Regions from separate parts of the Alteromonas sp. AWJ4_199 genome, predicted to be linked through region 2. Evidence: predicted binding sites of a transcription regulator. Region 2 holds the regulator's gene; each other region holds the start of a gene.
The links. The regulator sigma-54, encoded in region 2, starts transcription at its own class of promoters, with help from an activator protein. The targets are predictions, from matches to a motif close to GTTGGCACGNNNNTNGNNT.
Positions count from the first base shown of each region.

Region 1: the regulator sigma-54 is predicted to act here: its motif matches at 1,967-1,985, upstream of ACXAER_RS15440 (DUF4097 family beta strand repeat-containing protein).
Region 3: the regulator sigma-54 is predicted to act here: its motif matches at 1,424-1,442, upstream of ACXAER_RS19455 (EF-hand domain-containing protein).

Region 1 covers NZ_JBSWUR010000002.1:109,222-112,504, forward strand. The annotation lists gene dkgB (2,5-didehydrogluconate reductase DkgB) at 1-289, shown strand, start outside; gene ACXAER_RS15435 (sugar O-acetyltransferase) at 586-1,158, opposite strand; gene ACXAER_RS15440 (DUF4097 family beta strand repeat-containing protein) at 1,200-1,871, opposite strand; gene ACXAER_RS15445 (arsenate reductase family protein) at 2,581-3,075, shown strand; gene ACXAER_RS15450 (DUF445 domain-containing protein) at 3,088-3,283, shown strand, end outside.
Region 2 covers NZ_JBSWUR010000001.1:1,493,703-1,496,985, forward strand. The annotation lists gene lptA (lipopolysaccharide transport periplasmic protein LptA) at 1-401, shown strand, start outside; gene lptB (LPS export ABC transporter ATP-binding protein) at 404-1,129, shown strand; gene ACXAER_RS06515 (RNA polymerase factor sigma-54) at 1,203-2,684, shown strand; gene hpf (ribosome hibernation promoting factor) at 2,715-3,002, shown strand; gene ptsN (PTS IIA-like nitrogen regulatory protein PtsN) at 3,016-3,283, shown strand, end outside.
Region 3 covers NZ_JBSWUR010000005.1:43,395-46,677, forward strand. The annotation lists gene ACXAER_RS19450 (putative bifunctional diguanylate cyclase/phosphodiesterase) at 1-1,285, shown strand, start outside; gene ACXAER_RS19455 (EF-hand domain-containing protein) at 1,580-1,861, shown strand; gene ACXAER_RS19460 (sensor histidine kinase) at 1,922-3,283, shown strand, end outside.

The sequences.
Region 1 (3,283 bases), on a different contig from region 2:
AGGCATTAGAGCTACCGCGTATATGCCGTTTGCTGTTGGAAAAGTAATGAAAGACGGAACGCTTTTAAACATTGCTCAAGACCATAATGCTACGCCGGCGCAAGTGGTATTGGCGTGGATGGAAAAACGTCACATTTACGCGATTCCTTCATCAACCAGTGAATTACACCTAGCGGAAAATTTAGCTTATGGTGGTGTTAAACTTAGTGAAGAAGAGCTTATTCTTATTGACGACCTGGATAATGGCGAACGTATTGTTAACCCCGATTTTGCGCCCAGCTGGGATTAAGGCTTAACAAAGCTAGCATTTTGTTAGGGTGTATATAATACGGTGAATAAGGCTAGCGTAAGTTTACTAACCTTGTCTTGTTTCGTTGTATTCGACATCAATTTAAGGCCGCTTTATTGGTTACATCCGCGGCCTTTTAACACTTCTTATTTCAGCAAATAAAATTGACTCAGTGATTAGAAGGAATGGTGAGTTCGTTGAAAAAGGCCTTTTTCAGAAAAGCTTTGTTCAAAAAAATGCCGTCTACATAAGCTTAATTTATAAAGCTTTCATTCTTAAAGGCATCGGCTAAATCGTTAAACATTTTGAGCGACGGGTTCAATCTCTTTGATTACTTTGGCTGGGTTACCGCCTATGACTAGGTTATCTCCAAAAGATTTGGTTACCACCGCGCCAGAAGCCACAACCACATTATCACCCAATGTCACGCCAGGGTTTATTACCGCCATCCCACCAATCCAGCAGTTATTGCCGAGAGTAATAGGCTTGGCGAACTCTATACCTGTTGCTCTTTGCGCGGGATCTATAGGGTGGGTGGCTGTATAAAGCCCTACTTGAGGCGCAATCATACAGTTGTCACCAATCGTCACCTTTGCCGCATCCAAAATGACACAATTAAAATTGGCATAAAAGTTTTCGCCAACGTGGATATTTTCGCCGTAATCGCATTTAAACGAAGACTCGATGTATAGTCTTTTTCCTGTGCTGCCAAACAATTGTTTTAGCAATCTAGTACGCTTTTTGTGGTCACTTTGACAAGTTGCATTAAGCTCGTCTAATTGAATATGGCATTGCTTACGCAACGCCGTTAAAGTTTTGTCTGACGGGTAATATAAATCGCCAGCGAGCATTTTTTCTTGTTCAGTCATGTATTTCCGAAACATTAAGCTTTGTTGTTAAAGCGGCTACGTTACTTTGCACCGCCGTAGCTTACAACGACTTTTTGCTTTAGTTCATCGCTCTCAATATCTAAATTTACAGGTCGATGTAAAATGATGTTGCCATCTACAGTAACAGAGGCACTAATCGATAGGGTAGGTTTGTTGTCTGATTTCTTGCCCCAAGAGCTTTCACTTTCCTTATATACGATATCGCCTAAAACGTGAGAAGAGCCAGTTAACGTAATATCACCATTTAATGTTTTGATGTGTTTCTCAATGGTTGTATCAACAGCGGTGATATCACCGTTTACAGTTTCAACGCTAGCGCCAATCATGCTTTGTGTAGGAAGCGTAACATTTCCATTTACGGTCTCTACACTCTTAAGCACACTGAGGTGTGAAGCTGCACTTACATCGCCATTTACAATGTCGATATTTCGGACAGACACATGGCTACCCATTTCAAGATTGCCGTTAACGATGCTGACTTCATCCGCGCCACCATGATCGCTAATTTCCACATTGCCATTAACAGAAGAAATATCGCCAGCGTGTTTCCCTTCAGCTATGTCAATATTGCCTAGAATAGAACTGAAATCGCTGCCTTCTAATGCGCTAGCGTCGCCAACATGAATAACGCAGCCAGTAAGCAAAGAGGCTGAAAGCAACATAGCTGCACTAGCAATAATAGACTTTTTCATATTCTTATATCCTTGATTGTTTCATAACTACTTAATAACACGCTTTAACGGTTTTGATATCAAACACAAATTTTTTTGTGTATTTATAAAATACAAATCACGTATCATGCCACTCTTAAAAAGCATTTCAAATCAGAAGGTTAGTTAAATATGCTAAAGGGGGAAACTGGCTCAATGGTGTAATAACTAATTTTATAGTTTCATCTGCCACCGGATGGCGAATTTGACCATTCTCCACCACATGGCCCTAAGCTCAGAAGGGGACAGACACTCGCTTGAAGAAATTATTTAGAGGAATGGACAGACACTCAATGTGAATACATCTTTTTGGTTACAAGCTGCTTTTTTGAGTGTGTGTCCAAGAAGTACAGGTAGGAATTTGAGTGTATGTCCAAGAAGTACAGGTAGGAATTTGAGTGTGTGTCCAGTGAGGACAGGGTGGGTTTTAGCCTATGTGATTGTCCGTCCTCGAATTGTATTTGGCCACAAGCCGTTTTTTAAGTGTGTGTCTAAGAAGTACAGGTAGCTATTTGAGTGTGTGTCCAACGAGTACAGGTATTTTAAGTGTGTGTCTAAGAAGTACAGGTAGCTATTTGAGTGTGTGTCCAACGAGTACAGGCAAGGTATTAGCCTTTGCGAGTGTCTGTCCTCGAATTTTAATAGTATGTTGGTATATATGGTTTTTACTTTTTAGTGAGGTTAGGTGGCGATGATAAAGATTTATCACAACCCAGAGTGCGGCACGTCTAGGAATGTACTGGCGGTGATCAAGGCCGCTGGGTATGAGGTGCAGGTTATTGAGTATTTACGTGTTGGGTGGGAACGTGAACAACTAACTTATTTATTGAATGCAGCTAACCTTAACCCTCGACAAGCGCTTCGCACAACAAAGTCGCCTGCTGCTGAATTAGGGTTACTTGATGAAACAGTGAGTAACGAAATCATCTTTGAATTGATGCTGGAACATCCCATCTTAGTGAATAGGCCTATTGTTTGCATTCCCAAAGATGAACACGAAAAAGCAGTTTCTTTACCTCTTGGGATAGTTGAAGGTAATTCCTATTCTGATAACGCGAAAGAAACAGTGAAGTTATGCCGTCCAAGTGAAGCTGTACTGGATATTTTGCCTGTATGGCCACAAGGCCCTTTTGCTAAAGAAGACGGAACACCACTTATAGACCAAGATGGTAAACGAGTAATTTAAACGGAGTAGTTTATGCAGGACAAGTACACGCAATTGAATAAGGCTAAAAGGCTTGCATTGGCCTGTTTGATCTTTGCCGCAAGTGTATTTGTTTTAACAGTTTTACTTCCTAAGTTTTATCCAAACTTGCAAGGAGCATGGTGGTTGGGGCTTATTAAGATGGCTAGTGAGGCGGCGCTCATCGGTGGTCTAGCTGACTGGTTTGCAG
Region 2 (3,283 bases):
TGTACAAGGAAGATGTACTTATTACCCAAGGTTCACTCCTAATCGAAGCTGATGAAGTAGAAGTAATAGCTACAGATGGCAGCGGCCGTGAAATATTTATCGCCCGTGGCAACCCTGCTAGCTATTCTCAATCACTAGAAGACGGTACACCGGTATCAGCGAAAGCCAATGAAATTCGCTATGAAGTAATTAATCGCACTATTTCTCTGGCGGGTAATGCTGAGCTACAGCAAGATACCAGTAAAGTGCAAGGTGATAAGATTACGTTCGATATGATTACTGAACAATTGCTTGCAACGGGTGGTGCCGGTGAAGATGGTGAAGGTCGTGTAACCACAGTATTTACTCCTGACACCATTCGTAAAACATCGTCTAAGAAAGACAACGAGGACAATGAATAGCAATGGCAACTTTGAGCGCTAAAAACCTTGCTAAATCGTATAAATCGCGACAGGTTGTTCGCGATGTAAGCCTTTCAGTGTCTACCGGTCAAATTGTCGGTCTTCTCGGCCCTAACGGCGCTGGTAAGACCACCACTTTTTACATGATTGTAGGCTTAGTCAACTTAGACAAAGGCAAAATCGAAATTGATGATAATGAGCTTACTCACCAGCCAATGCATGAGCGCGCACGCCGCGGTATAGGCTACCTCCCGCAAGAGGCATCAATATTTAGAAAGCTTACGGTATATGAAAATATCATGGCCATTTTGCAAACCCGTAAAGATTTAAATTCACAACAGCAAGAAGAAGAAGCTGATGCACTACTTGATGAATTTAATATCAACCATATACGTAATAGTACGGGCATGAGTTTGTCAGGGGGAGAACGTCGTCGCGTAGAGATTGCTCGCGCTTTGGCAGCGAAACCACAATTTATTTTGTTAGACGAACCATTTGCTGGTGTTGATCCAATATCAGTTAATGATATAAAGAAGATAATACAGCATCTTCGCGATAGGGGTATTGGTATCCTTATCACGGACCATAACGTACGCGAAACATTGGATGTTTGCGAAAAGGCGTACATTGTGAGTCATGGTGAGCTTATTGCGCAAGGAACCGCGGAACAGGTTTTAAGTAATCAAAAAGTAAGGGATGTATACCTAGGCGAACAATTCAGGCTATAGTTAATGTAACCGAATTGTCATTTTTCAGTTTCGCTCTGGTATATTCAATTTAGAGCATTTAAATAAGACGTAGATGAAACCATCTTTACAGCTAAAATTTAGCCAACAACTTACCATGACACCTCAGTTGCAGCAGGCCATCAAGCTGCTGCAGCTTTCTACGCTTGATCTTCAGCAAGAGATTCAAGAGGCACTCGACTCTAATCCACTGTTAGAAGTGGAAGAAGGTAACGACGAGCCACAAGTAGAAAAGAACAATGTCGATAGTGACGATAGTGCTGCTGAAGCGACAGCTTCTGCATCAAGCGACACGCTAGAGGCAGGAGATGCACTGGAGAAGAACGACCTTCCCGATGAGCTGCCTATCGACAGCACCTGGGACGAGTACTACTCCGCCTCTTCTGCGCCTGCGCCTGGCCCGTCTAATGATGACGAACAAATCTTCCAAGGTGAAACTACCGAAGACATCCAAGAGCATTTGCTTTGGCAAATGCGCCTCACTCACTTTTCAGACACTGACCGCGCTATTGCTACGGCTATCATCGACTCAATCGACGAATCCGGTTATCTAACCGTTACCCTTGACGATATCTTAGATGCTGTTAATGACGATGACTTAGAAGAGCCTATCGAAATGGACGAAATAGAATGTGTGCTTAAGCGCATTCAAATGTTCGACCCCATTGGTTCAGGTTCTCGTACACCTCAAGAGTGTCTTATGGTGCAATTGCGCCAGTTTTCAGAAGACACACCGTGGCTTGCTGAAGCGAAGCAGCTTATTGAGGAATATTCAGACTTACTGAGCAGTAAAGACTACCGCACGCTAATGCGTAAGAGCCGATTGAAAGAAGATCAGCTGCGCGAAGCAATGCGTTTACTCCAAACCTTGAATCCTCGCCCAGGTAGTGCTTTAGTTACTAAAGAGCCTGAATACGTTATTCCTGATGTCTCAGTAACCAAGAAAAATGGCCGTTGGGTGGTTGAGCTGAACCCCGACAGTCTGCCTAAATTAAGCGTAAATCAAACGTACGCAGCAATGAGTCGCCGTGCCAAGAACAGCAGCGATTCACAATTCATCCGCTCACACATGCAAGAGGCTAAGTGGTTCATAAAGAGCCTTGAATCTCGCAACGATACCTTGATGAAGGTTGCAAATTGCATTGTGCAGCAGCAAATGGGCTTTTTTGAGCACGGCCCGGAAATGATGAAACCAATGGTGCTAAATGATGTCGCAGAAATGGTAGATATGCACGAATCGACTATTTCGCGTGTGACAACACAGAAGTATATGCATACGCCCCGTGGCATCTTTGAATTGAAGTATTTCTTCTCAAGCCACGTAGCAACCGAGTCAGGTGGTGAGTGTTCATCTACAGCGATTCGTGCTTTGATCAAGAAGTTAGTGGCTGCGGAAAATCCTAGCAAGCCGCTAAGTGATAGCAAGATTGCTTCATTGTTGGCCGAGCAAGGCATAAAAGTCGCTCGGCGAACAATAGCAAAATACCGGGAATCGTTATCGATCCCGCCGTCGAACCAACGCAAAAGCCTTATCTAACCGGGCTTAATAATATAAGGAAGACGAAATATGCAAATCAACCTTACTGGTCATCATGTCGAAATCACCGACTCTTTGCGTAATTATGTCGATACGAAGTTCAGCAAACTTGAACGTCACTTTGATCACATTTCTAATGTGCATGTCATCCTGAACGTTGAAAAATTAAATCAAAAAGCTGAAGCGACTGTTCATTTAAGTGGCGCTGAAGTATTCGCATCCTCAGAAAATACCGACATGTATGCGGCGATTGACAGCATGGTTGATAAACTCGACCGGCAGGTAATCAAGCATAAGGAAAAACTGAAAAAACATTAGTAGTTAATTAAGCATGGATATACAAGCCATCGTAAGTCTGGACCGCACCGAGTGTGCGGTTCAGTGTAATAGTAAAAAGCGAATTCTTGAGATCATCGCTGATATCGCTGCCAAGCATAACGATAACATCGACCAGGCAACGGTTTTAAATAGCTTGATGGCTCGAGAACGTATGGGTAGCACGGGTATAGGTAACGGCATAGCACTGCCCCACGGCCGCCTAGCAGGCCTTGAGAAGGTAATAGCAATCGTTGTAACAAGTACACCAGCTATCAACTTTG
Region 3 (3,283 bases), on a different contig from region 2:
TAGTTTGACAGGGTTACCTAATAGGCAGTTTGTTCTTGATAATCTTAGGCTGGAATTAGCCAGAGCAAAGAGAAACGACGAAGATTTATTACTGCTGTTTTTCGACCTTGATGGCTTTAAAGGAATAAATGATTCACTAGGACATGAGACCGGCGACCTTATTTTGATAGAAGTTGCAGATAGGGTGCAATGCTTACTCAGAGACGGTGACTTGTTTGCTCGTTTAGGGGGCGATGAGTTTCTAGTACTCCCAGATAGAGATGCGACAGCAGATCAAGCAAAGAGTTTAGCTACGCGATTAATCACATCCTTCGACGAGCCCTTTGAGCTCAGAGGACTTTCGCTTACTGTGGGCTTGAGTGTAGGTGTGGCTACAGCTTCAGATGCCGGTTATGATTTAAGCGAACTTATGAGCAACGCTGATCTTGCCATGTATCGTTCAAAAGCAAAGGGAAGGGGGAGCTACACGCTATTCACGCCAGATATGGTGGAATCTCACAAGCGTAAACTGCACCTAGCTAATGGTATAGAACAAGGCATAACGAACGATGAGTTTGTCGTTTATTACCAAGTTAAAGTAAACAACAACGGCGATGTAATTGGCGCTGAAGCATTGATTCGTTGGCAGCACCCTGAGTTTGGCCTTGTAATGCCTAATGAGTTTATCCCAATCGCGGAACAAGGCGGAAAGATTACTGGCATAACACGATGGGTCATCAATCGTGTGTGTATGGATATGCCCGATCTTAAACGCTGGGCTACAGGCGCTTTCAGGGCTTCTATTAATTTATCCGGCCATGATTTGAGAAGTAATCAACTGTTTGATCATATCTACAATACCTTTATGCTTTATGACGTAAACCCAGAGAATATCGAATTTGAAGTTACCGAAAGTGCGTACCTTGAAAACTTTTCGCTCTCCAATAAGTTTTTCAGACGCATAAGCAATATGGGATGTGCGATTGCGCTTGATGACTTTGGTACGGGCTATTCCTCTTTGAGTTATCTTACTCAAATTAATATTGATACCCTTAAAGTCGACAGACAGTTTGTAACGGAAATCCAATCTTCAGAGCGCAGTCGACTGGTGACAGGTGCTATCATTGACTTAGCAAAACGCCTATCACTTTCTGTTTGTGCGGAAGGGATAGAAAATCTTGAACAATGGCGCTATCTGATTGAGCACGGTTGTGACAATGTTCAGGGGTTCATGTTCAGCAAACCTATTCCTATCAATGAGCTCATCGCTTCCCCTTGCCAATACAAGGCTGAGCAATTCTATTGAAGCTAGCAATAAGATGTCGGATTGATGCCGACATATGTTCACGCTCAGTGTTTCTTTATTGCAACACCTGGCTTTTGATTACAGACTAGAATCTAATGTGTATGCTTTTAACCTTCTGTTTTTATTGTTGATTTTTATCTTGGTCTGAAAATCGCATAACCAGTTTGAGTTCATTAAATATAGTGGTTAATTGAAGACTAATGGTAACATCCATATGACTGATTGCTGGTAACCAACGGAGATTAGCGATTGTCGAATTGAGAAGGAATTTAAAAAGCGTTTAGCGGAGGATTCATGATGAAACGTCTCGAAAAAGTTTTCTTAGCACTTTGTGCTGTTGCAGCCGTACAGGCTATTTCAGTAGCCGATGCGCATGCTACACCAGCGCGTTCGCTTATACATAAATTAGACGTAGATAAAGATGGTCTAATTTCACTTAAAGAAGCAGTTAGACATACAGGGCTACTGCGTAACTTTGGACTTATTGACGACAACGAAGACGGCAAGCTTTCTGAAACAGAGATGGCAAAAAGCAAGCTGACGCCAGGAAATGAAAATCTCACCACAAGTGAGTAGATAAAATAATATATTTAAGAGGGTAAGGTTCTGATAAACAAGGTTTCGTTTGGTGAACGCTTGGTACAACTTGGTTCACTAAGGCAGTTGACGCTAGGTAGTTTTGTACTGGCCCTTATTCCTCTTATTGCGCTTCTTTGGCAGAGTCAAAGTGACTTAGCCAAAGTAGGTCAAATGACCACCCTCGAAACGCGCTTTGTGGTTGATGTTGTAAGTGACATGCAGCGCCTAGACAATGCTGTAGTTGATGTGGAGCGCAGCATTAGGCAGTTTGCCGTTTTACGTAATGATAGGGTTGCTCAACTTTCTGACAATGCAATAGACCAGTTTGCTGTTGCGGCAGATAACTTATGCCAAACGCTTACCGTGCCTGCAACTTGTTCTCGCCTATCCGAGCAACTCAATCAACTCGCTGAATATCGCGCCATTGAAGATCAACTTCTGCTCAATGCGTATTTAGCTTCGGTGGGAGATAGTGTTGAACAGTTACGGGACGATGTAGAATCGGCTATTACAGAGCGGGTAAAGGTCCAACAGGACGACCTCAATGCCATGCAGGCAAAACAAGCATGGTCTACTGCAATGCTGGTTAGTGTGTCATTTCTTCTTATCTTGCTGGGAAGCCAGCTGATTGTAAACCCCGTTAATAACCTCAAAAAGATTATCCGGATTATGGCGCGCAGCGATGGTGAGCTTCCTCCGTTGTCTAAGCAGGCACCGAGAGAGCTTATTGATGTCGAGAAGGATTTACATTGGCTTTATGATCGCCTACAGCAGTTAGAACACATCAGAACCGCACTATTAAGGCATGCCGCACACGAACTAAAAACACCCCTAGCAAGCATTAAAGAAGGGTGCAGTTTGTTATCAGAAAACGTGGTAGGCGAATTAAATAACGCTCAACGAGAGGTACTGACATTACTTACTGCAAGTACCCAGCGTCTTAATACTCTGGTTGAGAAACTACTCGACTACAATCTGCTACTACAACAAGCGCAGCCTAAAATTGTTGAAAGTAATGCAAATAAATTAGTTGAAGCCTGTTTAGAGGATTACGCACTTGCCATTCAAGATAGAGAGGTAGACGTGAATATCTCCTCATCTTCAATAAATGTAGACGAGGAATTATTTAGAAGAATACTTGATAACCTAGTGTCCAATGCTGTAGCACATGGAGCAGTTGGACGGCCGATAAATATTAGCCTTTATACTGAAAGTGATAATCTTGTACTGGACGTCGCCAACAGAGGAAAACGCATAGCGCCGGAATCAGTACACACGCTGTTTGAACCTTTTATCCGCGGGACCGAGCCAAGAAACGACAATGTTATCGGAACGGGGTTAGGATTATCAATTGTTGCCGATTGCGCTCGACTAATGCATGGTGATGTAAAAGTGGTAGATGTAGACTATGCCGATGTT